Regions from separate parts of the Dyella sp. 05T440 genome, predicted to be linked through region 2. Evidence: predicted binding sites of a transcription regulator. Region 2 holds the regulator's gene; each other region holds the start of a gene.
The links. The regulator sigma-54, encoded in region 2, starts transcription at its own class of promoters, with help from an activator protein. The targets are predictions, from matches to a motif close to TGGCACGNGCNTTGC.
Positions count from the first base shown of each region.

Region 1: a site for sigma-54 is predicted at 7,146-7,160, ahead of AC1DE1_RS01480 (fimbrial protein). Genes of this name have one in related genera too.
Region 3: a site for sigma-54 is predicted at 2,834-2,848, ahead of glnA (type I glutamate--ammonia ligase). Genes of this name have one in related genera too.

Region 1 covers NZ_JBFTKN010000001.1:354,181-364,169, forward strand. The annotation lists gene AC1DE1_RS01450 (FAD-binding oxidoreductase) at 1-130, shown strand, start outside; gene AC1DE1_RS01455 (hypothetical protein) at 391-771, shown strand; gene AC1DE1_RS01460 (fimbrial protein) at 820-1,833, opposite strand; gene AC1DE1_RS01465 (fimbrial protein) at 1,912-2,868, opposite strand; gene AC1DE1_RS01470 (fimbria/pilus outer membrane usher protein) at 2,865-5,639, opposite strand; gene AC1DE1_RS01475 (fimbrial biogenesis chaperone) at 5,636-6,379, opposite strand; gene AC1DE1_RS01480 (fimbrial protein) at 6,465-6,998, opposite strand; gene AC1DE1_RS01485 (hypothetical protein) at 7,440-8,045, shown strand; gene AC1DE1_RS01490 (helix-turn-helix transcriptional regulator) at 8,076-8,309, shown strand; gene AC1DE1_RS01495 (alpha/beta hydrolase) at 8,323-9,900, shown strand; gene AC1DE1_RS01500 (ABC transporter ATP-binding protein) at 9,897-9,989, shown strand, end outside.
Region 2 covers NZ_JBFTKN010000009.1:11,653-21,641, forward strand. The annotation lists gene murA (UDP-N-acetylglucosamine 1-carboxyvinyltransferase) at 1-1,183, opposite strand, end outside; gene AC1DE1_RS12875 (BolA family protein) at 1,227-1,466, opposite strand; gene AC1DE1_RS12880 (KpsF/GutQ family sugar-phosphate isomerase) at 1,720-2,730, shown strand; gene AC1DE1_RS12885 (KdsC family phosphatase) at 2,823-3,362, shown strand; gene lptC (LPS export ABC transporter periplasmic protein LptC) at 3,359-4,027, shown strand; gene lptA (lipopolysaccharide transport periplasmic protein LptA) at 3,918-4,541, shown strand; gene lptB (LPS export ABC transporter ATP-binding protein) at 4,541-5,260, shown strand; gene AC1DE1_RS12905 (RNA polymerase factor sigma-54) at 5,384-6,862, shown strand; gene hpf (ribosome hibernation-promoting factor, HPF/YfiA family) at 7,153-7,476, shown strand; gene hprK (HPr(Ser) kinase/phosphatase) at 7,595-8,545, shown strand; gene rapZ (RNase adapter RapZ) at 8,549-9,442, shown strand; gene AC1DE1_RS12925 (PTS sugar transporter subunit IIA) at 9,486-9,878, shown strand; gene AC1DE1_RS12930 (HPr family phosphocarrier protein) at 9,871-9,989, shown strand, end outside.
Region 3 covers NZ_JBFTKN010000013.1:48,259-58,247, reverse strand. The annotation lists gene AC1DE1_RS16500 (serine hydrolase domain-containing protein) at 1-166, shown strand, start outside; gene AC1DE1_RS16495 (winged helix-turn-helix domain-containing protein) at 163-1,728, opposite strand; gene AC1DE1_RS16490 (undecaprenyl-diphosphate phosphatase) at 1,774-2,571, opposite strand; gene glnA (type I glutamate--ammonia ligase) at 2,895-4,310, shown strand; gene AC1DE1_RS16480 (hypothetical protein) at 4,408-5,739, shown strand; gene AC1DE1_RS16475 (polysaccharide deacetylase family protein) at 5,782-6,657, opposite strand; gene AC1DE1_RS16470 (M23 family metallopeptidase) at 6,947-8,089, opposite strand; gene AC1DE1_RS16465 (GH39 family glycosyl hydrolase) at 8,238-9,797, opposite strand.

The sequences.
Region 1 (9,989 bases), on a different contig from region 2:
CAGCGCCGAGCGGGACATCGCCTATCTTTGCGGCAACCCGAACATGGTCGATGCGGCGTTTACCGCCCTGAAGGATTTCGGCCTGCCGGTGGCGCATATCCGCCGCGAGAAGTACGTCTCCTCACGTTAAGTCGCGCAACCGATCCTAAACCGTTGCCCAACAAGACGCTCAAGTTCGGCTGAGACCGGCCGCTAACCGGATCAGCCCGGCGACGCCCTTCGCCACTGCCCAATCCGCCGTTCCACGGGTCGCCTTCCCGACACCCGCCAAAAGCGTGACGCAGTTCACGTTGCGAAGACCTGCGCGGGTTTTCGATATCAAGCGCAAGGGGCCCACGCCGATAGATCCCATCAGGTATCCCCAAAAAGGGGGTACGGGAAGGGGCGATTATGAAGGGCTGGATTCGCAAGACCTGGATGGGTTGCGTTGTCGCCGTGTCATTGGGTGTGCCGGTGGCCCACGCCGATGGGGGAACGATCACGTTCTCCGGAGCCGTGGTGGCGCCCACCTGTGCCGCCAGCAGCGAGAGCATGACCGCGATGTTGCCAGCGCAACAGGCGGCGACATCGCGTCGACGACTCGAATGCGGTGGCGATGGTTTGCCCGGCACTGCCTCGCATGCTTTTCCCTCGTCCTATACGTTGACGGTGGAGCCGCTGGAGTCGTCTTCCCTGAGCGCCGATCGTCTGATCGGGTACTTTTCCGGTTATGTGAAAGCGTCTGGCCATGCGGACGCTCGCATGAACTTGGTCACTCAAGCGTACGATTGATTTATCGGCGGCAACCCGCACCGCTTGAGTGCCAATTGCGCGCCATCGCTATTGATATGTCATGGTGAAAGTGGCCGTGGCTTTCACACTGCCTGCGCCCACAGCGCCCGTCGCGTAATACTGCGCGTAGTAGGGCAACGACAACGTACCGTTTGGCGCCGCGCCCAGCGACTTAGAGGTATTGAACGTCACCGGGTTGAACGTACCGTCCAGCAACTGCACGTTGACGTTGGCGGCTGTACCCGAATTGGCGATGGTGCCCGTGGCAACGCCGGCCGTGGACGGGATCATGGTGATCGATACGTTCGCGCCCGACTGGCACGTCAGGTTGATCTTGAACGGTGTACGACCCGCAACCGCGCCGTTGGTTTTCAGCGCCTGCGTGCTTACCGTGGGCAGCGTCACCGTGAGATTTGTGGAATCGGTATTGACCGAGCAGGCTTGCACGGCGATCGCCGCGGAGTTGAGCGTGAGCGTCGACAGTGGCCCCACGCTGTTCGTCGATCCGTAGATGTACCACCAGAACTGCGCGAGCTGGATCGACGACACCGTGCCTGCTGTCACGGCCCCCGTCTTCATGAATTGTCCGGTCAGCGTCACCGTGGTGGAGTTCTGGGCCTTCGTCATCGAGGCCGCCTCCCAACCCGGCGTGGATCCGGGGCCGCAACGCAGGCAACTGTTGTCTGACGCCTGCACTGGCGACGCCGTCAGTACGAGCGCGATGCCGGGAACGTTGGTTGCGAAACTGATGCCGCCACCGGCCGGAGGATCGGAAGCATCGCGCGGCGCAAGGTTGCCGACCTGGATGGTGGCCGTGTCCGAGGTCGCCAGGCCACTGCAAGTGAAGGTGATGCCGATGGTACCGGGCGTACCGAGTTTCGTGCCCACGGGCGTGCCCGTGGTGACCGTCACGCCGGCAACGCTGAGCGCTGCGCCGGCCGGACTGGCCGAGCAGGTCGCCGCCGCGGCATACCTCGGCATGAAGCCGAGGCAGGGCAGCACAAGCAGCAGCCAAACGGCGCGATGCGCAAACCGGCCCCGGTCATGATGTAACGGCGACATGTCGCAAACCTCCAGGAAATCAGAACACCTCCGTGACGCGCATTATTAGCGCATCGAAGGATTTCCCCTGCGACCGAATTATGGATAGCTGATTGTGAAAGTGGCCGTGGCATTCACCGTGCCGGCGGTGACGCCCGTCGTGACGGCGTAGTAGCGCGCGTAATAGGTTAGGTTGAGGGCGCCGGTAGGTGTCGTGCCGGCATCGGCAGCGGCGCCGAAGGTGATGGGATTGAACTTGCTGTCAACGAGTTGCACGCCGACGTTTTTCGCCGTACCAGTCGGTGTGATTACGCCAGTGGTTCCGTTCGGCTGTTTGTTCGTGTCGAACTGGATGGCGATGTCCTGGCCAGACGCGGCACTGGAGCAGCTCAGTCCGATATTGAACGCAGTGGCGCCGGCTGTGGCTCCAGCCACGTTGAACGCGGTATTGGAGACGGTGGGCAGCGTTACCGAGATGCTCGGCGTGGTGACCGTGCATGTGGGCGCCACGAACTTCACGTTGTTGGCCAGGACGAAGTCCTCTACGCGCAAAGTGTTGCGTGACCCCTGGTACTGCCAGAAGCCAACCGTTCCGGCGTTGAGCGTGGACCCGGCGGTGATAGGGGCGGTCTTGACCAACTGGATGGCCGACTGCACCGACAACGCGTACGTGCCCGAGGCGATGGTGTCGAAACCCCACGGGGGCAGGAACTTGCTGGAGTCGGGGTGCAGGATGCGATAACCCACGCCAGCGACACCCGTCGGATAGATCGTCGAGCTGCCGTTGGGCTGACCGCCGGGGAGAAGATTGATCACGCCGATTGTCGTTGTGCTTCCGCAGTCGACCGAGGAGGTCTTGGGACTGGGGTCGACCGCGGGCGAGGTGGCCAGCACCGTGCCTACCGGGGCACTGGGATCAAGGATGATCGTGGCCGGAAGCGTCATGTTGACCAGTTCCTTGTTGCCCGTCAGCGTGCACGAGGCGAACGACGTCATCGGCAGAAACGCGAGTGACAGCAGAACCAGGAGGGTCAATGCGGAACGAAGTTGGCTCATGACGCGTTTCCACTGGAAGCGATGGGCGAGCAGGTGGCGTCGATCGTTTCCAGGCCGTCCATCTTGGCGCTCTTCTTGTCGAATGGCTTGAGGTGATAAGAGAAGCCGCAGCTGATCGGTGAGCTGTCATCGAGCTTCCACTGCACGTTGAGGCGGCCTTCGTCCTTCGCACCGCGCACCAGCGCGCGACCGCCCTGGCCTACCACGCCGATGGGCTGGTTCTTTTCATCGACAATGTCGGCGCCAAACGGGATGGCCTTGCCGTCCGACTGGCGGATGCGCAGCAGCACCGTGCGGCCGTTTTCCGTCTTGAACTTGAGCATCACCACCGCGCCGGCGTGCGGAGCAACCTGGGCGCTGGTGGCTTCCAGCTGCACGTTCAGCGGGAGGCCCTTCGGATCGATCTGCACCGTGTTGAGGCCGTAAGGCGTCATGTACGGCACTAGTGCATAGCCGAAGCGGTCGATGCGGACGCCGGAGGAGTTGAGCACGCGCGCACCGGCGGCATCCTTGGCTTCGACAACGGCTACCGTGTCGCCCATCGGCAGGCCGAAGGTGACGCCGCCGGGGTGAACAACGACGGCGCCGGACACGCCAAGCGACGCCTGCGAATAGCCGTTGCCTGCACCCACGCTTCCGTTGAACTGTGCATAGGGGCTGCGGTAACCCGCGTAGACCGTACCGGCATTGCCACCGCTGCCACCGTCGCCCTGGCCGTTGTCGTGCGAGGCCGTGGCGCCGTAGCTGAACTGGTTGTCCACGCCCAGGGTCCCGTTGATCGTCGCCTGGTCCAGCGTATGGCCCGTGCTGTCGTGGGTGAGGTTGGCGCCGAAGTTCGGTGCATGCACGCTGTTGCCGAGCGGCAGCGTGAAGCTGGCGAAGATCTGGTTGCTCATGCGCGAGAACGCATCGCGGGTACGCGTGGCGGAGATCGTGTAGCTCAGGCGGCGGAACGTATTGTTGTAGCCGGCCTGGAACTGCACATCCGTGCCGTTGCGGTTCCAGTAGTCAATGGCCGAGCCGGTGACATAGATCGTGCCGCCGTGGTCGCCCAGGCGCTGGTTCAAGCTGATGTCGAAACGGCTGCGCTGGCGATCGAGCTGGCTGGTGTAGGTGCTGAAGTTGCCCTGGTTGCCCTGCAGCGCGCGGATCTGGTCCGGCGTGAGCAGGTTGGTCGTGGTGACACCGTCGATCGTGGTCTGCGTGGACGGGTCGACGTAGCGATAACCGTTGGCGATGTCGCGCATGGTCATCGCGTCGCGCAGGCCAAGGTATCCGCTGGTGGAGTAGCGGTAGGTGGCAACCGTCAGCGAGGTGTTCGTGTCCGGCAGCATCTTGCTGTAGCTCAGGCGCACGCTCTGGCCGTTCTGCGTGGACTGGCCCGGGATCTCCGTGCGTGCGTCGGTCAGGTCGAGCGCCAGTGCACCGTACTTGGTATTGAGTGCGGTGCCGATCTGCACCGCGCCGTAGCCATTCGTGCCGACCACGCCCGCGTAGCCGGTGAGCATGTTGGTGATGCCGCGCTGCAGGGTGGCCTCTACCAGCGCCGGATGTGCGTGAATCGAAGCGTCGTGCAGTTCGCCCGCGGCGACGGAGAAGCGCATCACGCCCGGACGCAGCAACTGCGGCACCGAGGCGTATGGCACGGCGAACGAACGCACACGCCCATCCGCTTCGGTCACGGTCACGGCCAGGTCGCCGCCGTAACCGGTGGCGTACAGGTCGCTGATGGTGAACGGGCCCGGTGCCACCGTGGTTTCGTACAGCACGATGCCGTTCTGGCGAACGGTTACCTTGGCATTGGTTTCGGCCACGCCGCGCACCGTCGGTGCGTAGCCACGCAGAGAATCGGGCAGCATGCGGTCGTCGGTGGTCAGCTGGACACCGCGGATACTCACCGCGTCGAACAGATCGCCACTCGTGTAGGAATCGCCGATGGTCAGCTGCGAGCGCATGGAAGGAATGTCACGGCGCACGTAGGTATCAATGTTCTGCCAGTGCGTGGTCGAGGGCGTGCCCGCGGCACCGCCCGACTGCATCACCACCGTGGAATCGTTGCGCAACTGCCAGCCAGCCAGATTCAGACCCGCATTGAGGCCCAGGAACGACGAGGTCTGCGTGACGCCGTTGCTGTGATTGCGGTAGCTGTTGAAGTTGTAGTTGAGCAGGGCGGCGTTGACGCCACGGTCCCAGTTCTCGGGGCTGACGTAGCCGCGCGCGCGGGTACCCAGCCAGGCTTGCGGGATGCTCACGTCCAGTCGCAGGTTCGGCTGATCGAAATTCATCGTGGCGGCGGGAATCAGGTCGCCGATTGCCACGCAGCTGCCCGCGTCGTTGGCCAGCTTCGCCTGCTGTTCGGCGCTGAGCTTCTGCATCGGCAGACCGAACTGCTCGAACATGGCCTTGGTCAGGCATGCGATGGCCGGCGCATCCGCCGAGGGCGAAGCGAAGCGCACGTCGGCGCGGCCCATCCAGGCGTTGTTGACGAAGATATCCGTGCGATACACGCCAGGCATCACCACGTTGCCGCGCTCGAAGCGCGAGAGGTCGTTCGTGTTGCTGCCGGCGCCGGAGAGCAGGCTGCGATCGAAGTTCGCATCGATCGCTGCCGATGCATCGGCACCGGAGGCGGCTGCGGCGGCAGCCGCATGGGAAGAAGCACTCAGGCCAAATAGCACGCCGGCGATAGCCACGCTCAGCACCACGCGGGCGCCGACGGCGAGGCCGTTGGTGCTCGTGCGGTGGCTATGGCAGGCGCGCAGATGAATCACGGCGACACCGTGCTCTTGTAGCTGTCGGCTGCGCCGTAATCATTGATGGCCGAGAACGACACGACACTACCGGCCGCCGGCTTCTGACTGTTGCCATGCAGCGGCAGGCGCAGGTCCGACAGCGGAGCGACCATGCCGATTTCGGCACCGACGTTGTTACCGCCACTGGCGACGGACAGTTCGGAGATCGTTACGTGGTAGGGCGTGGGGTTGTGCGCTTCAAGCGCAAAGCCCTTGCCGTCGGCCACGATCTTCCAGGTAAGCGCGCCCGGTGCCTTGAGCGGGTCGCCCTGCAGGCCGGTCGGACGGTAGAAAAGCTTCAGACGCGAACGCAGCGCCAGCTGCAGAAGATTCTGGCCTTCCGCTTGCGGGCCGGTGGGCTTGGGCGGCACTTCGAGCACGTTGAGCCAGAACAGCGATTCCCGGTCAGCCGGCAGCTGCTCATGGGTGAAGACAACGCGCAGGCTCTGTTCCTTCTTCGGCTCCATGCGGAACAGAGGAGGGGTGATCAGGAACGGCACATCGACTGACTCGGGCGTGGAATGCACGTCGCCGCGGTCGATCCAGGATTCCACCAGCACGGGGTGGTCGTTGTCGTTGGTCAGACGGACGGTGACTTCGCCGTCCTTCGCGGGGAACACCACGCGGGTGCCGCCGATCAACACATTGGCCTGGGCCTGGGGAGCGCTGAGACACAGGGCCATCAGGCCCGCGCCGATTGCGCAGACTAACTTCCTCATCGGGAATTACCTCAGTGGGATCAGGGCCGCTGATGTTGTCAGCGGGAGTGCGCCGGAGCCAGGTGGCTCCGGCGCGTGTTGCGACTTACTGGTAAAGCATCGTGAACTGGACGCTGGTGGCGACCGTACCGGCACCCGCAGCGGCGGTGGCGTAGTACTGGGCGTAGTAGTTCAGCGTGCCGGCGCCGCCGGTCAGCGTGGCCTGGGTCGAGTTCTGTGCGCCCGAAGCGCTGTTCAGCGCGATGGCCGAGAAATCAGCGCCATTGAGCAGCTGCACTTCAACGCCGGTGGCGGTGCCGGTGGCGTTCTTCAGGTTGCCGTCGCCCATCACGGTCGGACCCGGCTCGAAGAAGGTGGTGGCCTTCGTCAGCGAACCGCAGCCGGTCAGGGCGATGGAGAACGGGGTGCGGCCGGCAACAGCGGCTGCGGCATTCAGCGAGGTGGTCGACACGGTCGGCAGGGTCACGGCGATCGCGGCCGGGCTGTTGGCGCCGTTGATCTTGCAGGTCGAGGCGTTGATGTTGCCGCTGATGGTGATGGTGCCGTCGACGGCCGAGGCCGAGAAGGCAGCGGTGCCGAGGATGGCGGCCAGAGCGGCGGAAACCAGAATCTTCTTCATACGATGTCCTTTGATTGACGTAAGTTTTTGAGCAAGCAACGAGTCATGCGCTTTCGGACCAAATGGGACATCGCCCCCCGCAGCGCCTTTTAGGCTTCTGGCCCCCACCCCTCGGGTCGGTCTTCCAGTTCGCTTACCGCCCTCAAAGCAACCCCCGTGCCAACGACAGCGAGACGCTAAAAACCCCGCAATCTGCCGAAAGTGAGATGTAGTTGTTAAATGCAAGTGACGAATTTTGTGAGTCGAGCTGGGTCACATCCGACGCTATGGGCAGCTCAATGTGCAAATTGGGTCACATTTTCGGAGATGTCCGATGGCCAGGACCGTTAAGTTTTGCGCCGGGCCGGCCGATACAGGCCTCTGTGTAAAGCGTGCTTGACACGCCTCAGGGGCTGGACGTAGCCTGTGTCAAGTCAGCTTGACACTGGACTCAGGGCCTCTATGTCTCGCCTCACCTATCGGCAATACCAGCGGCGCACGCTGTTCGCGATCACCCTCTATACGGTGTTCATGCTGTCCGTCTGGCCGATCGTCCATACGGTCGGCAGCCTGCCCCTGAAGATCCTGCTCGCGCTGGCGCCGCTGCTTCCCATGTTCTACGTGCTGGCCCAGCTGGCCCGGCTTATCCGCGACAGCGATGAGCTGGAGCAGCGCACCCATCTGATCGCCTTGGGCGTGGCGACCGGGGTAACCGCGGCGCTGAGCTTGTTGGGTGGCTTCCTGTCGATTGCGCAGGTGCTGCCGCTGGATGGTTCGGTGCTGATCTGGGTCTTTCCACTGATGATGGCCAGCTACGGAATCACTCGCTGGTACGTGGCGCGCGCCTATGGGCATGACGCGGCCTGCACAGGCGAGAGCGGCCTCGCGCCGGCCGGTCGTCTGTTGCTGCTCGCCCTGATCACGGGCGTGGCAGCGCTTTACGCATGGCGACATGACTGGGACAGCTTCCGCATCGGGCTGTTGTGCGGCATGGCGGGCGCGTCGGCGGTGCTCGGGCTGCTGCTGGGCATGGCGCGCTGGCGCACGCGTGGGCTGCCCGATGACTAACCGGAATCGTCGTGCCCTGGTGGGCGTACCGTGAATAACCGTATCCGTGAACTGCGCGGCGAGCACGCCTGGTCGCAGGCCGACCTGGCCGATCGTCTGGATGTATCGCGCCAGACGGTGAACGCGATCGAGACAGGCAAGTACGATCCAAGTCTGCCGCTGGCCTTCAAGATTGCGCGGCTGTTTGGCCTTTCCATCGAATCGATCTTCGAACCGGAACCGCCGGTGACGCTACCGGCGATTTCGCGACATCCAATGGAGTGAGGGGAGTACACCCATGGCAAGCAAAGGACGAACCGCCTTTCGCCTAGGCATCGTGGTCATCGCACTGGCGATACTGGGCTGGAAGCAATTTCATCCGCAGGCGAGTGCAGGCGCGCAAGACACCGCCGCTTCCGCCGACACAACCCAGGCGCCCGCCAAAGCCGCTAAACCGCAGACGTGGACGCTGGGCTCGCTCACGCTCACGCCGTGCGAGCTGGGGGAGCCCAACAGCGGGCTTTCCACTGCCGCGTGGTGCGTACCGTTCGAAGTGCCCGAGAATCGCGACGATCCGAACAGCCGCAAGATCCACCTCAAGCTCGCGGTGATCCGCAGCAGTGCACAGGTCGCCAGCAAGGACATGCTGGTGATGCTGGCGGGCGGGCCGGGACAGGCGGCCACGGAATCGTGGCCGGGCGTGTCGACGGCCCTGCAGCCGCTGCTCGCGCATCGCCATGTGGCGCTGCTCGATCAGCGTGGCACCGGCGGCTCCAATCCGCTCACCTGCAAGGATGAAGGCGAGGGCACGGAAGGCGGCTCCGAAGATGTCGACGCCAGTCCTGAGCGGCAGAAGCAGGAAACCGAACGTTGCCTCAAGCAGCTCGACGGCAAGGCAGATCCTCGCTACTACACCACCACCATCGCCGCACAGGATCTGGAAGACGTGCGCAAGGCGCTGGGTTCGCCGACCTTTGATCTGGTCGGCGTGTCCTACGGCACGCGCATGGCGCAGCAGTACGCCATGCGTTATCCCCAGGCCGTGCGCAGCCTGGTGCTCGATGGCGTGGTGCCGAACGAACTGGTGCTCGGCGAAGACTTTGCCCGCAACCTCGACGATGCGCTCAAGGCGCAGTTCGCGCAGTGCACGGCCAACGAGGCCTGCCGCAAGCGTTTCAACGATCCGTACCAGACGCTGTTCCAGCTGCGCGACGCGCTGCGCGCCAATCCGCACAAGGTGAGCTTCCGCGATCCGCAAACCTATCAGAGCGTGCAGCGCACCCTCAGCGAATACTCGCTGGCCAGCGTCGTGCGCATGTTCGCCTATTCACCGCTCACGGCCGCACTGCTGCCGCTTTCCATCGATGCCGCGGCGCATGGCGACGTCGGCCCGCTGCTGGGGCAGGCCAAGCTGCTGTCGGGCGATCTTTCCGACACCATGAACGGCGGCATGCAGCTCGCGGTGATCTGCAGTGAGGATGCCGATCTGCTGACGCCGCGCGAAGAGGATGCGCACAGCATCCTGGGCACGCGCATGGTCGATACGCTGCGCAACACCTGTTCGGTGTGGCCCAAGGGTTCGCGGCCGGCCGATTTCCACGAGCCGCTGAAAACCGATACGCCGGTGCTGCTGTTCTCCGGCCAGTTCGATCCGGTCACGCCGCCGCGCTACGGCGACGAGGTGGCCAAGAACCTGCCCAACTCGCGCCACCTCGTGCTCGCCGGCCAGGGTCACAACGTGATCAACGCGGGCTGCGCGCCGCAGATCGTCAAGCACTTCATCGAAGACCTCAAGCCCAAGGTACTGGACACCACCTGTCTGGAGCGGATGCATCCCACGCCGACCTTCATCGACTTCAACGGAGCGACGCCATGATCGAGGTAAAGGATTTACACAAGGCGTTCGGCACCGTCAAAGCGGTGGATGGCGTCAGCTTCAAGGCTCGCGATGGCGAGATCACCGGC
Region 2 (9,989 bases):
GGTACACGCGATCCACCGTGGTGTCTCCTTCGGCCACCAGGCCGGCGAGCACCAGGCAAGCGGACGCACGCAGGTCGGTCGCCATGATGGGCGCACCGCTCATCTTTTCCACGCCCTTGATGATCGCCGTATTGCCTTCCAGGCGGATATCCGCGCCCAGGCGCTGCAGTTCCAGCGCGTGCATGAAGCGGTTTTCGAACACGGTCTCGGTGATCACGCCCACGCCTTCGGCCACGCAGTTGAGCGCGGTGAACTGCGCCTGCATGTCGGTGGGAAACGCCGGGTACGGCGCGGTGGTGATGTTCACCGCCTTGGGGCGACGGCCGCGCATGTCCAGCTCGATCCAGTCGGCGCCGGTGGAAATATGCGCGCCGGCTTCTTCCAGCTTGGACAACACGGCATCGAGCGTATCGGCACGGGCGTTGCGTGCGCGCACCTTGCCGCCGGTCATCGCGGCGCCGACCAGGAAGGTGCCGGTTTCGATGCGGTCGGGCAGCACTTCGTACTCGGCGCCGTGCAGGCGCTCCACGCCGTGGATGACCAGGGTGGAGGTGCCGGCGCCTTCGATCTGCGCGCCCATGGCGATCAGGCAATGCGCCAGGTCGACCACTTCCGGTTCCTGCGCGGCGTTCTCGATCACAGTGGTGCCCTGCGCGAGGGCGGCGGCCATCATGATGTTCTCGGTGCCGGTCACGGTGACCATGTCCATCGAGATGCGCGCGCCCTTCAGGCGCTTGGCCTTGGCCTTGATGTAGCCGTTCTCCACGACCACTTCGGCGCCCAGCGCCTGCAATCCGCGGATGTGCTGGTCCACCGGACGCGAGCCGATCGCGCAACCGCCGGGCAGCGACACTTCCGCCTCGCCGAAGCGAGCCACCAGCGGACCCAGCACCAGGATCGAGGCGCGCATGGTGCGCACCAGGTCATACGGGGCGAAGTGGCGGTCGGTGGTGCGCGGGTCGATATGCATCTTCATGCGGTCGTCCAGCACCAGCTGCGTGCCCATCTGGCCAAGCAGCTCGATGAAGGTCGTCACATCGTGCAGATGCGGCACGTTGCTGATCGCCACCGGCTCGTCGGCCAGCAGGCAGGAAGCGAGAATCGGGAGTACGGCGTTCTTGGCGCCCGAAATACCCACCTCACCGTGGAGCGGCTCGCCGCCACTGATCAGGATCTTGGCCATGGAAAGTCCTTGCGAATGAATGGCTCGGAAGTGCAGCGCCGCCTTAATGGCGCGCAGCGACTTCCGCGGGGGTCAGCGTCTTGAGGGCCAGCGCGTGGATCGCACCGCCCATGAGATCACCAAGCGTGGCGTAAACCAGGCGGTGCCGCGCCAGCGGGAGCTTGCCGGCGAACTGTTCCGCCACCACTTGGGCTTCAAAGTGCACGCCGTCGTCGCCACTGACGGAAGCCTGAGCACCGGGCAGGCCTTGTTCGATCATTGCCTGGATGGTGGCAGCGTCCATGGTTTTTCCACTTGCAGAGTTGGGGTCAGCGCCGCCGATCCGGTCAGGAACCGAACCCAATGGCAGCGACTATGACGTTAAAATGCGAATATGCCATGTTAATGGAAAACCTCTGTCGCAGAAACGACACGTGACGTCAGCGCCCTCTCAATTAGGCCGTTGATCACCCACAACCTATTGATACACCCGAGTTTCCCGTCTACAGACGCCCATTCAGGGTTATGACGGGAAACCGCAAGACTTTTGAGGACGCATGAACGCCTACGTCGCCCCAGCCAACCCGCTTGCGATCAACGCCGACGCCATCGTGCAGAGCGCGCGCACCGTGATCGCCACCGAGGCGGCGACCATCCGCGCCCTGGAGCCGCGCATCGGCCCCGAATTCGTGGAAGCCTGCCGCCTGATCATGAGCTGCGCCGGCCGCGTGGTTGTCACCGGCATGGGCAAGTCGGGCCACGTCGCCCGCAAGATCGCCGCCACGCTGGCGTCCACCGGCACGCCCGCTTTCTTCGTCCACCCGGGTGAAGCCAGCCATGGCGACCTGGGCATGATCCTGCCGCAGGACATCGTGCTGGCCCTGTCCAACTCGGGCGAAACCGACGAAGTGCTGTTCATCCTGCCGGTGATCAAGCGCCAGGGCATCCCCCTGATCGCGATCACGGGCAACGCTAATTCGTCGTTGGCGGACCAGGCCAATGTGCACCTGGACGCCAGCATCGCCGCCGAAGCCTGCCCGCTCGGGCTGGCGCCCACGGCCAGCACTACCGCTGCCCTGGTCATGGGCGATGCCCTGGCCATCGCGCTGCTCGAGGCCCGCGGCTTCACCTCCGAAGACTTCGCCCGCTCCCATCCTGCAGGCAGCCTGGGCCGTCGCCTGCTGCTGCACATCAGCGATGTGATGCACACCGGCGAAGGCATTCCGGCGGTGCCGCCGAACGCTTCGCTGACCCAGGCGCTGATGGAAATGACCCGCAAGCAGCTGGGCATGACCGCCGTGGTCGACGCCGATCACCACCTGCTCGGCGTGTTTACCGACGGCGACCTTCGCCGTGCGCTGGACGATGACGACCTGGACCTGCGCGGCGCCACCGTGGCCGAGCTGATGACCCGCGGCCCCAAGACCATCGGTGCGGACAAGCTGGCCATCGAGGCCGCCCAGCTGATGGAAAAGCACCAGATTCACGCGCTGCTGGTGGTCAACGACAAGCAGCAGGTGGTGGGAGCGCTTAACATTCACGATCTGCTCCGCGCCCGTGTGGTCTGATCGAAAGGCTCGGCTGCTATCTATTCCTGCGTGCACCGTCTGCGCTGACCGGCGTTTGACGGTATCGCCCTTTCCTCTTGCCGACGGCTCCCATGTATCTGGCTGACCTTCCCGCCGATGTTCTCGCCCGCGCCGCCAAGATCCGCCTCGTCGTGTTCGACGTGGACGGGACCCTGACGGATGGCCGCCTGTGGTACGCCGAAGATGGCCGCGAGACCAAGGTTTTCCACGTGCATGATGGCCTGGGCCTGAAACTGCTGATGGGCCAGGGTGTGCACGTGGCCATCATTTCCGCCCGCATCAGCCATCCGGTGGCGTTGCGCGCGGAGGAACTGGACATCGCCCACGTCTACCAGGGCCAGGGCGACAAGCGGGCCTGCCTGGAGCAGTTGCTGGAAGCGCTGAACCTGGCGCCGGAACAGGCCGCCTTCGTGGGCGACGACCTGCCCGACCTGCCCGCCATGCGCATCGCCGGCCTGGCTGTCGCGGTGGCGAACGCCCATCCCTGGGTGGCTGAGCAGTCGCACTGGCGCACCCGCCTGGGCGGTGGCCAGGGCGCGGCCCGCGAGGTCTGCGACCTGATCCTGCATGCCCAGAGCAAGACCGATGCCGAGCGGGAGCGCTGGCGGTGAGTTTGCGATCTTATCTGCGCGACCGGGGCCTCCCGGTGGCGATCGTGCTGATCGGCCTGGCGACCGGCGCGGCGCAGTTGCTGTACTGGGCGCTGGCGCCCGCGCCCAAGGTCAGCGACTTCGTGGGCCCGCCCCGTTCGGGCTATACGCTGACCAATTTTCAGCTGTGGTCGTACGACGTGGATGGCTTGCCGAGCTTCGAGATGGTCGCCCCGCACCTGGAGCGCCGCGAGAACGACGAGTCGCTGTACATCAACACGCCGGACTTCACGCTGCCCTCCAACGAGGCTGGCGTGCCGCCCTGGCTGGGCAAGTCGCTGTACGCCTGGGTCGACAAGAGCGGCACCCTGCTCAAGCTGCAGGGCCCGGTCTACATGCACCGGGCGGCCTTTGCCCAGACCGATGCGGCCGAGATGCACACCTCCGAGGTCACTGCCTGGCCAAAAGAAAACCGAATGGTGACGGATGCCCCAGCGCATATGAAGCAAGGCGCACGTACACTTAACGGGGTGGGCATGCGTGCCAACCTCAACACCAATCATCTGGAGCTGTTCGATGAAGTCACCGGCTCGTTTCCGCCGCGACCCAAGAAGTCTCAAGCTGCACCTCGCCCTGCTGGGCCTGGGACTGCTCATCCTGCAGCCGGCGCTGGCCAAGCAGGATGACCGCAATCAGCCGATGAACTTCTCGTCCAAGTCCATGGACGGGTTCAACGCGCCCAATACGGTCACCACGCTCACCGGCAATGTCGTGGCTACGCAGGGCACGATGAAGCTGACTGGCGCCCTGGCCAAGCTCTACCTCGATGCCGACACCCAGGTGGCGCGTGCGGTCGTGACGGGCAACCTGGCCCATATCGAGCAGCTCGACGACGCCGGCAACCTGATGCAGGGCGATGCCTTGCAGCTGGACTACGACAACATCAACGGCATTGCGGTGCTCACAGGTAACGCCGTGGTGCGCCAGCAGGGTCGCGGTGAGTTTCATGGCGACAAGCTGGTCTACAACACGCAGACCTCGCTGATCACCGGCGAAGCCGCCGGCGACGGCCTGGTGCACGGCGTGATCCTGCCCAAGCAGAAGCCCGCAGGGGCTCCGGCTCCTGCCGCCACGCCGCCGAAGCCGGGCACGCCGCCGGCGCCGCCGCAACCGGCCACGAAACCGGCCGAGGGCCACTGATGCTGTCTGCTGAAGGTCTGCAAAAAAGTTTCAAGGCGCGCCAGGTCGTGCGCGATTTTGCCTTCTCCATCCGCGAAGGCGAGGTGGTGGGTCTGCTCGGCCCCAACGGCGCCGGCAAAACGACGTGTTTCTACATGGTGGTCGGCCTGATCGAAGCCGACGCCGGCACCATCAAGCTGGACAAGCAGGACATCACCGGCCTGCCGATGCACCAGCGCGCCAAGCTCGGTATCGGTTATCTGCCGCAGGAAGCCTCGGTGTTCCGTCGCCTTACCGTGGCCGACAACATCATGGCGGTGCTGGAACTGCGTGAAGGCTGGGACGAGAAGCGTCGCACCAACGAGCTGGAAAGCCTGCTGGACGAGCTCAAGATCGCGCATATCGCCGACCAGAAGGGCATCAGCCTGTCCGGTGGCGAACGTCGCCGCGTCGAAATTGCACGCGCACTGGCCGCGCATCCGCGTTACATGCTGCTGGACGAACCATTCGCGGGCGTCGACCCCATTTCGGTGGGCGAAATCCAGCGCATCGTGCGCCATCTGAAGGAACGCGGCATCGGCGTGCTCATCACCGACCACAATGTGCGCGAGACGCTGGGCATCTGCGATCGCGCGTACATCCTCAACGACGGTGAAGTGCTTTCGCGCGGAACGCCAGCACATATCCTCGCCGACGAAAAGGTCCGCGAGGTGTACCTGGGTCGCGAATTCCGCCTGTAACGGCTGCGGAACAGCCGACCGTCAGGGCTAAATCTGAGGTAGTACGCGATTTCGCCTTCGACCTATGGCCGACCCAGGAGGCAAGAGTTAGGATGACCTTCACGTTCATCCTGACCGGCTGGCATGAAACCCGGACTGCAGTTTCGCCTCAATCAGCAGCTCACGCTGACACCACAGTTGCAACAGGCCATTCGCCTCCTGCAGCTGTCGCAGCTTGAGCTCGAGGCTGAGCTGCGTCAGATCGCCGAAAGCAATCCCCTGCTCGAGTTCGCCGACGACAACCCCGACAATCTCGAGGGTGACGAACGCGAGTCCGAGCCGCCGATGGATGCGATACCGGTCAGCTCGTCCAGCTCCAGTAGCAGCAGCGATACTGTCGACGACGCCGAAGCACCCGAATGGGGTGATGTGGAGCGCGACGGCGGCAGCGACGATCCGGTCGACTTCTCGCTCAGTGGCGCCTCCTCGCGCAACAACAACGCGGACGAAGACGGCTTCGAGCCGCAGAGCGCCGCCCAGGAAACGCTGCAGGAACATCTGCTGTGGCAGCTCAACCTCACGCATATGAGCGCGCGCGATCGCACCATCGCCACGGTGTTGATCGACGCACTCAATCCGGATGGCTATCTCACCGAAAGCATGGAGTCGCTGATCGCGGCCCTGCCCACCGACGTCAGGGCGACCGAAGCGGAAGTGGAGTACGTGCGGCACATGCTGCAGCGCTTCGATCCCACCGGCGTGGCAAGCATCGACTTGCGCGACTGCCTGCGCGTGCAGCTTGAGCAGTTTGATGCGGACACACCGCAGCGCGAACTTGCCTTGCGCATCGTCGACGCCGAACTGGAATTGCTCGCGCGCAACGACATCGCACGGCTTGCGCGCAAGCTGCGCGTGAGCGAAGACGATACCGCCGCTGCAGCCGTGTTGATCCGCAGCCTCGATCCACGGCCGGGCGCGGCGCTCGATATCACGCCGGTCGAATATGTCGCCCCCGATGTCTATGCACGCAAAGACGTGGGTCGCTGGCGGGTCAGTCTCAATCCCGATTGCCAGCCGCGACTCGGACTCAACCAGCACTATTGCGGCCTGATCGCCCAGGCCCGCGGCACCGACGCCAGCTGGATGCGCGGACAGCTGCAGGAGGCGCGCTGGCTCATCAAGAGCCTGGAATCGCGCGCTGAGACGCTGCTGAAGGTGGCCGAAGCCATCGTGCGCCGGCAGAGCGCCTTCCTCGATTACGGCCCCGAAGCAATGCACCCCCTGGTGCTGCGCGAAGTGGCCGAGGAAGTGGGCATGCACGAATCGACCATTTCACGTGTAACTACCCGCAAATACATCCATACGCCGCGGGGCACGTTCGAACTCAAGCATTTCTTCTCCAGCGGCGTGTCCACCGAAGACGGTGGCAGTGCGTCGGCCACCGCCATCCAGGCCATGCTGCGCAAGCTGGTCGATGCCGAGGACCCGCGCAAGCCGCTGTCCGACCAGGCCATCGCGGAGGAGTTGCATCGCAAGGGCATTCAGGTTGCCCGACGCACCGTCGCCAAATACCGCGAAGCCATGCGTATTCCCAGCTCCAGCGAGCGCCAGCGCGCTGGCTGAACGAGTTTGCCCCCGTCTGCGGCAAACCGCCCCGGGAACTTGGCGGCAAAAAAGGCGTCCCCATACTCATAGGTAAGTCGATACGACGGGAAATCTGTCATGTCTGAGGCGTGAAGGTCTTTCTAACGCACGGGCAACTTCAGAGGTGCATAGTGACTATCCCGACTTGGTGAGGAGGCCTGAGAAAACCTTCGCAATACCGGAGTTTTCAAAGGTGTGTCGGCCACGACATGGGCGTCCGGCGCATCGATTCCAGCCGCGTCTGCGGCAAGTACCAGAGGAGGCGCAACATGCAAGTTCAACTCAGCGGTCAGCAGATTGAAGTCACCCCGGCCCTTCGGGATCACGTGAACAACCGGCTTGACCGCCTCACCCGCCTCGATGAGCGCATTCTCAGCCTGAGCATCGTTCTCTCCGTGAACAAACTGCAGCAGCGCGCCGAGGGCACGCTCAATGTCACGGGCAGCACCCTGCACGCCGAAGCGCTTGAGAATGACATGTACGTCTCCATCGACGTGCTCTTCGACAAGCTGGTGACCCAGTTGCGCAAGCACCGCGAGAAGATCTGCGACAAACATCAGCGCGCCGCCCGCGAGGAGCGCCTGTACGGCTGATCTGTGCCAGGCCCGCCCGGCTCCGGGCGGGCCCTCTGCCTCATCCAAGGCGTCCGCCGGTGTGAACTGGCACAATGTCCATGTAGCTGCCCTGTTCCGGCGGCGCAAAGGACAAAGCTTGGACCGGCTCTCCGCCCGACAACTCTATGACAGCGTTCACGAGCGCATGGCCTTGCGCTGGGTGTCCGGCATGCGCGGCGAATCGCGCGCGCTCGAACAAGCCGCGACGACCACGCGCCGCCCCTCGCTGATCGGCTACCTCAACGTCATCTATCCGAACAAGATCCAGATCATCGGCACCGAGGAGCTGAACTACCTCGACAGCCTGGATTCGCGCCAGCGCTGGGAGGCGATCAACAAGATTGCCGCCTATCAGCCGGTGGCGATGATCGTGACCAAGGATCAGGCCATCCCCAGCGACCTGCGCGAAGTGGCGGAAGAAACCAATACGCCGCTGTGGATCAGCTCCAAGCGCGGCCACGAGCTGCTGACCTGGATGCAATACCACCTGGCGCGCATCCTGGCGCCCAAGGTCACGCTGCATGGCGTGTTCCTGGAAGTGTTTTCCATCGGCGTGCTGATTACCGGCGAATCGGGTTCGGGCAAAAGCGAGCTTGCGCTGGAACTGATCAGCCGCGGTCATCGACTGGTCGCCGACGACGCCACCGAATTCACCCTGATCGCGCCGGACGTAATCGACGGCACCTGCCCCGAGCTGCTGCAGGACCTGCTGGAAGTGCGCGGGCTGGGCGTGCTGAATGTGCGCGAGATGTTCGGTCACACCGCGGTCAAGCCATCCAAATACCTTCGCTTGGTCGTGCACCTGAAACCACTGCGCGAGGGGGAAGACACCGATGGACTCACGCGCCTTACCGGCGATATCGGCCACCGCGAAATCTTCGAGGTGCCGGTGCCGATGATCACCATCCCGGTGGCACCCGGTCGCAACCTTGCCGTGCTGGTCGAGGCCGCGGTGCGCAACCACGTGCTCAAGAGCAAGGGCATCGACCCGGCACAGACTTTCATCGACCGCCAGGCGCACCAGATGCGCCGGCTGCCTCCGTGGTGACCCATGAGCGACACGATATCCACTAGCAACCCAGCCGACGCGATCAACCTGATCGTGCTCACCGGCATGTCCGGCGGCGGCAAGACAGTGGCCCTGCGCGCGCTGGAAGACCTGGATTTCTACTGCGTCGACAACCTTCCCACCGCCCTGCTCCCACAGCTGGTGGCGGCGGTGAGCCGCAATGTGGAAGGCAAGCGTCGCCATGTCGCCGTCGGCGTGGACGTGCGCAATCCTGGCGAAGACCTCAAGCGCATGCCGGCCATCCTGTCGGAGCTGGCCGCTGCCGGCGTGAAGGCGCATCTGATCTTTCTTGACTGCCGCGACGACGTGCTGATCAAGCGCTATTCGGAAACGCGTCGCCGTCACCCGCTGTCGTGGCAAGGCCTGTCGCTGGCCGATGCGATCGCCGAAGAGCGTCGCGTGCTGCGCCCGCTCTCGGCCATTGCCGACAAGGTGATCGATTCGAGCGAACTGAACGTGCATCAGCTGCGCCGACTGTTCGCCGCCGGTTATGCGGAGGCCACCGAAGGCCTTACGCTGATGTTCCAGTCGTTCGCGTTCCGCCGCGGCCTGCCGCTGGACGCGGACTTCGTATTCGACGCGCGCTGCCTGCCGAACCCGCACTGGGATCCAACGCTGCGCCCGTTGTCGGGCAAGGATGCCGCCGTGAGCGCCTACCTCGATGCGCAGCCCTTGGTCGCCGAATACTTTGCCGATACGGCGCGCTGGCTCGACACCTGGCTGCCGCGCTTCGAAGCGGACGACCGCAGCTACGTCACCATCGCCATCGGCTGCACCGGCGGTCGACACCGCTCGGTGTATCTGGTGGAAAAGCTTGCCGCCCATTACCGCGCGCTACGCAATGGCGTGCTTACCTTCCATCGCGAACTCGAGTGATAGCCATGCTGAGCATCCTTGCACTACGGATCGGCACGCCGTCATGAGCGTCGGCGTGCTGTTGATGACGCACGAGGCGGTCGGCCAGGCGCTGATCTCCGCCGCCCACCACGTGCTGCCCAAATTGCCCCTGCGCGTGGAGGCAGCCGAAGTGCCACCGCACTCCGATCCGGATGTGATGCGCACGCTTACGGCGAAGCACGCACGCGAGCTGGACGAAGGCGACGGTGTGCTGGTGCTGGCCGACCTTTACGGCGCCACGCCCTGCAATATCGGCTTGTCGCTCAGTGCGCTGGGCGTGCGCTTGCGCTGCGTATCGGGACTGAACCTGCCGATGCTGCTGCGCGTACTCAATTACGCAGAAAAACCGTTGGACGAGCTGGCGGAAATCGCCGCCAGTGGTGGCCGCGGAGGAATCTTCATCGACCATGCTTGAGAAAGAGATCGTTGTTTCCAACAAACTGGGCCTGCATGCCCGCGCCTCGGCCAAGCTGGTGCAGCTGGTGCAAGGCTTCAAATCCACCGTGTGGCTGATCAGCAAGGGCCG
Region 3 (9,989 bases), on a different contig from region 2:
GGAGCAGGTGGCATGGGCCATGTCCGGCAACGGCGGCAACTATGTGTTGGTGATGCCGTCCCAGCAACTGGTCGCCGTGATCACCAGCACCGCTTATAACCAGCGCAACGCGCATCAGCAGTCGCAGCAGATCTTTCGCGACTATGTGTTGAAGGCGTTGCCCTAGCGCGACGCGCCTTTCAATTCGGGCGGACACCATGTCGCTGCCAGCACGCGCTGGCGCTGTTCGGCCACGCGGCGGTTGATCACGGCGATTGCCGCCGCGTAGCGCGGATCGGACGACAACGACTTGAGCAGCGGCGACAGCTGCAGATAAGCCGCATCGCTATAGCCCTGCCTCACGGCGGTCTGCACGGCATCGATGGCGGCATCGCGCTGGTCTTGCGCCTGCAGCAGCATCGCCAGTTCGAGCCATTCGCCGGGATACAGCGTATGGCGTGAAGCTTCGTCACGCACCGCATCGACGCGCGCGGCAAGCCAGCTGGCGCTGGGCGCGTCCTTGCCATAAAGCCCTTCAAGCGTACCCGGCAAACCCATTTGCGGGCGAAGTTGCCGGGCGTGCACGAAGGCGGCAAGCGCCGCATCGCGATCGTTGCGCAGCAGCGCGAGTTCACCCTGCAGCACGTACAGCTCCACATGCGGTGTGTTGCGCGTCAGCGCTTCGTCCAGTGCCTGCTGCGCCTCCACCAGGCGACCGTGCAGAAACAGGTGACGCGGCCAGGCGATGTTGGAAAACACATTGTCGGGATAAAGCTGGAAGCTGCGCGCGAGACGTGCTTCGGCAGCGTCGTCGAAACCAAGCAAGGCCATCTCACGGGCAATCTGCACTTCGCGGAAGCGCACGCGCGTAGCGTCGCCGCGCATGTCCAGGTTGGCATGGAGCGCCTCGTCGATGCGTCCGCGCTCCTGATAGAGGTAGGCGACGGAGGCGCGCGTGGCGTCATCACCCGCGTCCAGTGCCAGGGCCTTTTCGTAGGCCGCGATGGCGGCATCGATGTCGCCCAGGCAGTCGCGTGCATAGCCCAGTGCCGACCAGGCGGAAGCGCGGGAAGGTTCGCCAGCAACGGCGTCGTCGGCCAGCGTCTGCGCTTGCTGCGCCCACTGGTAGGGAAAATTGTAGAGGCAGACGCGCGCACTGTACGCGCGGCTCAGGCCGATCCGCGCATCGGCATTCTGGGGCGTCGAGGCGAGCGCTTGCTGATAGAGCGCGATGGCGCGTTCGTTGTTGTCGCGCTGGCCGATGCCGGCGTAATAGCTCGCGCGCTGCACCACCTCCTGCGTGGCGGAGGGTTTGTGGATGCGCTGGGGCATGAGCCACCAGGCGATGCCAGCCGCCGCGAGCAGGAGCACGCCAATGGCGAGCGCGATCCATCGCCGTGGCACGCGAGTCGCTGCCGGTGCATCTGTTTCCTCGACCACCGGCATATCGCACAACTGGTAGCCGCGCCCTCGCACGGAGCGGATGTAGCGCGGTGCGCGGCCGTCATCGCCCAGCGCCTGGCGCAGCAATTTCACGTGCTGCGTGACGGTTTCCTCGTTGACCACGGCGGGCGCCCAGACTTCGGCGATCAGCGTGTCGAAATCCACCACGTCCACGCCGTGCTGCAGCAGGCACGCGAGCAACTGAAACGAGAGTCCCTGGACATCGAGCGTCGCGCCATCGCGCGTCACGCGCTGGCGCATCGCGTCGATGGAAAGATCCAGCAGTCGGTAACGCGTGGCGCTCATGCGGTGAGGAGGTCAGTGTGCCGACATCATCCTCGCATGGTTTGCTCAGGCGCCTGCAGGGATCAACAACAGCAGGGCGATGCCCAGCACGATGCGATAGATCGCGAACGGCGTGAAACGATGGCTGCGGATATAGCCGAGCAGCCACTTCACTGCCACGAAGGCGACGATGGCCGAGACCACGAAACCAATGCCGAAGGCCGTCCAGTCTTCGTGGTGCGCCCCGCCATCCTTCAACACTTTCAACAGCTCGTAGCCGGTCGCGGCATACATGGTGGGAATGCCGACCAGGAAGGCGAACTCCGTCGCCGCCGCCCGATTGCTGGTACCAAACAGCATCGCCGTGAAGATCGTGGCCGCCGAGCGCGAAGTGCCCGGGAAGATGCCCGCGATCATCTGCGCGATGCCGACCAGGATGGCCACGCGCCACGTCACCTGCGTGCGATCGGGCTGGCGGGCAGCGAGACGTTCCGCTGCAATCATCCAGATGCCGCCAATCACCAGCGCCCACGCCACCGGCGTCACCGCTTCGGGCAGCTTGAAGCCGAGCTTCACCGCGATAAAGCCGAGCACCGCCGTGATCATGAAGGCCACGAACAGCTTGGCCAGGTAATCGCGGTTGGCCGGGTCACGCCACTGCGTGAACAACTGCCAGATGCGGCTCCAATAGATGAAGGTCACCGCCAGGATCGCACCCGCCTGAATGCCCACGTTGAACAAGTCCGAGCGCTGGCCCAGGCCGAATTTTTCGGCGATCAGCAGGTGACCCGTGCTGGAAATGGGCAGAAACTCGGTGATGCCTTCGATGATGCCAAGCAGGATGACGTTGATGATGTCGCTCACACAGACTCCGGCAGTGAGGTCAGCACCGGTTCCATACCGGCGCAAAGCGGCATAGCTTAAGGGACTGGCGTGGCGTTTTTGGGGCACGTTGCATCCGATGTGGCTGATTTCGCCGCACGGCAAATCCCACAAAAGCAGGAACGCCCGACCCGCCGTCATTGCACCAATATGGTGCTTTGTGATGTTTCATCATCGTGCAATCAAGCGGCGTCATCATCGATTTGCAGTAATTAAACCATTGATATAAAAAGATCATTCCCCTTGGCACGCGGCTTGCTCAGACGCCTGTCGATTACTCACCTTTTCGCCCGTCGAGGTTGTCCATGTCGTCCCCCGTCCAGAAAGTGCTCGATCTGATCCAGGAACACGAGGTCGAATTCGTCGACTTCCGCTTCGCCGACATGCTCGGCAAGCACCACCACGTGACGTTCCCGGCCCATGCCATCGACGAGGGCACGTTCGAAGACGGCAAGATGTTCGACGGTTCGTCGATCGCCGGTTGGAAGGGCATCAACGAATCGGACATGGTGCTGATGCCCGATCCGGACACCGCCTACCTCGACCCGTTCAGCGCCCACACGCAGATGGTTCTGCACTGCGACGTGCTCGAGCCGTCCACCATGCAGGCCTATGGCCGCGATCCGCGTTCCATCGCCAAGCGCGGCGAGGCGTTCCTCAAGTCGACCGGCATCGCCGACACGGCGTTCTTTGGTCCGGAGCCGGAATTCTTCATCTTTGATTCCGTGCGCTGGCAGAACGACATGGGCCGCGTGTTCTACGAAATCGGCTCCGAAGAAGCCGCGTGGAGCTCGCGCTACAAGTACGAAGACAACAACACCGGCCACCGTCCGGGCGTGAAGGGCGGCTACTTCCCGGTCAGCCCGGTCGACTCGCTGGGCGACCTGCGCGCCGACATGTGCAAGGTGCTCGAGTCGCTGGGCCAGGTGGTTGAAGTGCATCACCACGAAGTGGCCAATGCCGGCCAGTGCGAGATCGGCGTGAAGTTCAACACGCTGGTGAAGAAGGCCGACGAACTGATGACGATGAAGTACGTCATCAAGAACGTCGCCCACCAGAACGGCAAGACCGTCACCTTCATGCCCAAGCCGATCGTCGGCGACAACGGCAGCGGCATGCATGTGCACCAGTCGCTGGCGAAGGATGGCAACAACATGTTCGCGGGCGACCTGTACGGCGGCCTGTCGCAGACGGCGCTGTGGTACATCGGCGGCATCTTCAAGCACGCCAAGGCCATCAACGCGTTCGCCAACTCCACCACCAACAGCTACAAGCGCCTGGTGCCGGGCTTCGAAGCGCCGGTGATGCTGGCCTACTCGGCTCGCAATCGTTCGGCCAGCTGCCGCATTCCGTACGTGTCCAGCCCGAAGGGCCGCCGCATCGAAGTGCGCTTCCCCGATCCGATGAACTCCGGCTACCTGGTGTTCACCGCGCTGATGATGGCCGGCCTGGACGGCATCATCAACAAGATCGACCCGGGCGCACCGGCCGACAAGGATCTGTACGACCTGCCGCCGGAAGAAGAGAAGAACATCCCGCAGGTCTGCGCCAGCCTCGACGAAGCGCTCAACGCGCTCGACAAGGACCGCGACTTCCTCAAGGCCGGCGGCGTGTTCACCGACGACTTCATCGATGCGTACATCGCGCTGAAGATGCAGGAAGTGACCCGTTACCGCGCCAGCACGCATCCGCTGGAGTTCCAGATGTATTACGCGCTCTGATCGCAAGTTTCCGCGATCACTGAGAGACGAGGGGTGCTTAGGCGCCCCTCGTTTTTTCTGTGGCTAGAATGCGTGCAGGGACACAAGGGGAACACGCATGCATCGCGCGCTGAAGGGATTGCTGTGGGCGGTCGCTGGACTGGTCGTCGCCGTGGTGGCGGTGTTTGCATGGGGGCGGCTGCGTCCGCCGACGCCGGAGCAAAAAGAGGCGCTGGCCGCGCTGCAGGCGGATAGCAAGCCGACGCAGGGTCGCAATGCATATCCATGGCTTTGGTTCGTGGACTTCGATGTGCCGGCCGACCAGCTCGACGCGGCTTTCGCCAAGGATCGCCAGCGCGTGCTCGCGTGGGAGTCGCATTTCAAGCCTGGAACCGGCAGCACCGACCCCCTACCCGATCCCAAGTCCGATTTCCCCTCGATTCCCAGGATATCCAAAGCCGATCGCGACGTGCTGTGCAAATCGCGCGAAGCCGATTGCCTGGGCAAGGTGCGGGCGCATCGCGATGCCGTCAGCGAGGTGCTGGCCCGCCATCAGCAACGGCTTGTGCGTGACGAAGCGCTTAGCGGTTTTGACTACGTCTGGACGGACAAGCCCATCAGTCCTGTGACATCGACACCGTCCTTCGGCGCGTCCATGGGGCTATGGCAAACCGCGATCGCAGCAAGCTTCCTCGACGGACACCAGGCGCAAGCGATGGATGCGGCCTGCACGCAGGTGGCCACGATGCGTCGCCTGCATGCGCACAGCGATACCCTGATCAGCAGCATGATCTTCGCCGCTCGTTTGCGCGGCGCCATACAACTGTTTGCGCAATTGCTGGCGGCATCGCCGATCGATGAACCCATGCCTGAGTCGTGTGCCGCGGCATTCGCGCCAGTCACCGACGCGGATGTCGATCTGTGCCCCAGCATCCGGTCGGAATTTTCGCTGCTGGCGTCGCCGGACCTCTTTGGAAAACAGGAACACTGGTACGACAACCTCAGCTTGGACGTGAAAGGCACGCAGCGCCTGTTGGCGCCACGCTACAGCGCCGTATGCGATGCCACCCTGCCGCAAAAGCTGCTGGCAGACGAACACCTTGCCATGCCGGGCGCGAGCCCACGTTTCGACATCTTCGACCTGGTGGCCAATAGCGGAGGCACGATGCTGTCTCGCATGCCGGGCCCTGAGTTTGATCTTTACCTTGCACGCCAACAGGACGTGGCGGCCAGTCTTCGCATGGGCGCTCTGATGCTTTGGTTGCGAGAGACCCGGGATCGCCACGAAACCTTGCAGCAACGCATGGCCGCGCGTCCGGCGTGGATGCATTTTGCCGATGATCGCCACGTGGCCGTCACGGCCGACGGCAAAGCGCTCGCCATGGGGCTGCGGGACAACCGGGCGGACGACCCATGGCTTACAACGTGGCCGCTCGCGCCCGGACTTTGAGCGCGACAAGCTACGTCAAGGTGATCTGACTGCCGCTAAACCTCAAACACCGGTTGCGTTCTGATCATCCGGAAGTACAAAGGTGAACCCGCGGTGCTCCAGGTCGGTAAGGATCTTGTCGAGGGCTTCGGCGGTGCCGGCACGCTCGTGCATGAGAAAGATCGACATATCGCCGGGACTCTGCGTGCTCAATTCGTAGATCTTATTCGGGTCGTGGTACATGTAGTCCTTGGAATTGACGTTCCAGAACACCGACTTCATGCCGGCCGCCTGGACAGCCTGGTCAGCGTAGGCTGACGAATGACCAAAGGGCGGCCGAAAATATTTCGGCCGATGCCCGGTGATGTCGGCGATGCGCGAACTGCATGCATCGACCTGATGCCAGGCATCCGCGTAGGACAAGCTGGGGACGTGCAGATGGTCGAGGCTATGGTTGCCGATCACGTTCCCGCTGCGCTCCATCTCTCCCAGCACGGGCAGCGTGCGCTCGTTGATGTTTTTGCAGACCAGGAAAAATATCGCGTGCGCGTGGTGGCGGTTCAAGACTTCGAGAAACTTCTCGTCGAGTCCGCCACCGGCCGGGCCATCGTCGAACGTCAGCATGGCGTACGAGCGATGTTGAACGCGATCGGTGAATTTGTACCAGGGCGAGTAAGCCGACGGGGCGATGCCGTGCTGGCCTGGATCAATCCTGAAATGCTCGGGTCGGGGCGTGAGCCAAGCGGTCGTCAAAAGGATGATGTCCAGCGCCACCACCGTGATGGCGATGGGTTTGGCCAGGCGAAATACGGCATGGATGGCCCGCACCCAAGGCAGTGCTGCGCACTTGGAAGGTAGCGATTTGACACGGTCGGCGAGCCAGCGCACCACTTCGAGCGTGCGAAGATCAGTGTCCAGGAAAAGAACAAGCTTTTGCATTGTGCGATCTATCTGGCAGTTCGACTGAGAACTGCCAGAGCACAGAGCGTGCCAACCTGTTCGCACCAGGTCTGGACCAGTAAATGCAACGGCAGCAGTGACGATGTTTCGCCTGCAAAGCGCGGTGCTGGACGAAAGGCCAGGAAAGGGGGCGACGTAATGAGCGCATGCCAGCGAGAGAGCGGGTCACTTTTTGCCCTAAACGGTCTTCGGGCCTTGGCGCCGGCATTCGTCAGGTTCGCGTTTGGTCGCTCCTGCTGCGTTCCCCGCATGTCTGCATGGTGCAGCGTCAACGACCAACGTCGAAGTCGACTACGGAAAGCGGCGCAGGAAATCCGTTGCCGGCCGCGGGCGACGTGGCCGCCGTCCATGCTCGGCCTTGTGCGAACTCCTCGATGGAGGCATAGGCGCCAAGGACACGGAATGATGTCAGCACGTATGGCAAACCTTCGGCGGCAAGCGGCGCATTGGCATCGCTCACATGGAAATGCAGATGCGGACCGGTGGACTCGCCGGTGAAGCCCAGTTGCCCGATGACGTCCCCACGGCGCACGCGTTGCCCGGCTTTCACACGGATGCTGCCGGGCTTGAGATGTTCGTAGAACGCGTAGCGTCCATCACCCAGATCCAGCGCCACGTAGTTGCCGGCGGCATCCTCCAGCGACACCTTGTGCGCGGCGCCGTCGGCCAGCGTGGGTGGCTCGGACACGCCTTCACCGGTCGATGCCACGGTCGCATCGGTCACGGCGAGCACATCGGCGCCATAGCCAAACCACTGCTTGGGCGACTCACCCTTGCCCTGCGCATAACCGCCGTGCGGCCCGACGCGGATCCAGTCGATGGCGAAGCGGCCCGGCACTTTCACGCTGCCGTCGGTGGCGTAAAGCACACGGCGATGGCCTCGCTCCCAGCGCGCATCGTAGATCGCCACCCATGGGCCGCCACGCAATGGCGGACCCAGTTGCCGTGGTGCGTTACTGACTGACGCGACGTCGCCGCCTTCGGTGGTGAGGTTCTGATGGGCCTGATCGACGTAAACCACACGGTGTCGCAGATGCACGGCGGCGGTGTCGGCCAGCGGAACGGAAAGATATGCCACCGCCGACATGCCCGGCGCCACACGCAGGCGCTCGTCGCCTTTTGCCCGGTCGGCCCTGCCGATGGCTGCATGGAGTTCGCTGCCAGTCAGTTCGGCACGGAGGTGTTGCTGGTCGTCGAGGACGTCGATGCGCTGGATGGTCAACGTCTCCTGCGCCTCGTTGGTGAGATGCAGTTCGTATACCAGCGAGACCTTGCCGGCGACCGCCACCGGCTGCGGCATCCATGGCACGCGTAGGTCGAATGACTGATGCAGCGGTGCACGTTGCGCGATGACGGCGGGTGCCGCGAGCAACATGAGCATAGCGAGCAGGCACTCGCGCCAGAAACGCATAGCCGTCATCCGTGGTGGATAGCAGCGCGAGCTTTGATCCGTACAGAGTGGGGCGCCAATGCCAGAGGTCACTGCGCCCGCTGCAGCGAGGTAAAGCAGCGTGTGACGCCACCACGAGGGGATGGCGGCGTCACACGCTTGTTGGTGGTCAGTGCAGTTCCACCACCACCAGACCCTGCGGCGGGATATCGATGCTCAGGCGGCCGTTCTGCAGGGTGGCCTGTTCCGGAGCGGCGAGTTTGCCCGCCTCACGTAGCTGAGTGATCTCATCGCGGCTCGGGGTTGCCGGGCGGCCCATTTTGTCGAACGCGGCCACCGCGTTTCCGTGATCCTGGTCCAGGCGCCACACCGTGGCCTGCCTGGCGCTGCCCAGATGCTTCAGGTCCACATCAAAGTGCTTGGCTGCACCAGTCGGCACGCCCGGCGTGTAGTCGGCGGTGTCGCCCAGCGGCTTGGTGTAGTTCCACAGCGCCAGCACCACGGTGCCGTCGGCGCGGCGCGTGGCCAGCGCGCTGTCGGTCTTCAGCGGCAGCTGGGTATCGCCCAGCTTGTGCAGCATGGCGAACGCGTTGAACGCCGGCTTCTCGATGCGGTCGGCGGCGATCAGGCCGAAGCCGCCGTAGAACGGGGTCTTCACCACGCCCTGTTCGTCAAACACGTCCGAGAACGACCAGTAGCTCATCAGCTCCACCTTGCCCGCGCATTCGCGAATGGTGTTGGCCATCCACGGGCCCATGTAGACCGTGTCGGTGACGTTGGGCAGGTTGGCGTACGAGGCGTTGTATTCGCTGTAGATCAGCGGCAGCTTCGGGAACGGCGAGGCGACGATTTCCTGGTGCGACTTGTCCACCGCACGGCACACCATGTCGCGACGCGGAATGTTTTCCTTGGTCTTGAACACGTTGTCGGCGGTGTCATCGCCGTACACATGTGTGCTGACGAAATCGATCGGCGCGCCGCTCTGCTTCACATGCTTGAGGAAGTCCGGCAGCCATGCGGCCTGTGCGGTGGCAGGGCCGCCCACACGCAAGCGCTTGTCGACCGACTTCACCACGCGGGCCGAACGGTCATACAGGTCGTAATAGGTGGATTGTTCGGGCTTGCCGCCCCAGAACGCGAGGTTCGGCTCGTTCCACACCTCGAAGTACCAGCTGGAGACTTCCTCGATGCCGTAGCGCGCGATCTCGTGCTGCAGGAAGGCGCGCACCAGCGCGTCCCACTCGGCCGGATCCTTCGGCGGCATCACGTTGGGGTGATACCAGAAGTCGTGATGGCTGGCCGGATCGGTGCTCATTTCCGGCGGCATGAAGCCCAGCTCCACGAACGGCTTCACGCCGCGCGCGAGCAGGCCGTCATAGACCTGGTCCACGTAGCTGAAATTGAATTGCAGCTTGCCCTGCGGATCGCGATAGGCCACGCCCATGTCGCGGTCGAAGATGCCGTGGAAGCGGATATAGCTGAAGCCGGTGGCGCCCTTCACCGCTTCCAGATCCTTGCGGTAGTCATCGCGCAGCGCGAGCACGGCGCGGCCGGAGCCGAACATGTTTTCCCAGAAGTGGGGCAGCGGCGTGCCCTTGGCCGTCGCGTCGACCTGCAGTTGCACGGCGTCGCTACCGGCGGGCGCCGCATGCACTGAGCCAAGCAGGGCGAGGCAGGCCGCGGCGCAAGTGCGCAGGGCAAGGCGGCGGAGCGGCGACGGGGTAGTCATGACGAGTCCTTCGATCAACGGGGAGTGGGTTGGCCGGCCGTGATCGGGCGGCTACGATGTAAACGTTTACGGCGATGGTGACGGAGTTTCTTACAGACCGGGTCACCTGATCAATAAGGGAAGTTCACAGAATCCGGCGCCGCTGCGCTGCAGCATGAGCATGCATCCGATGTCAGACCCTATATCAAAGGC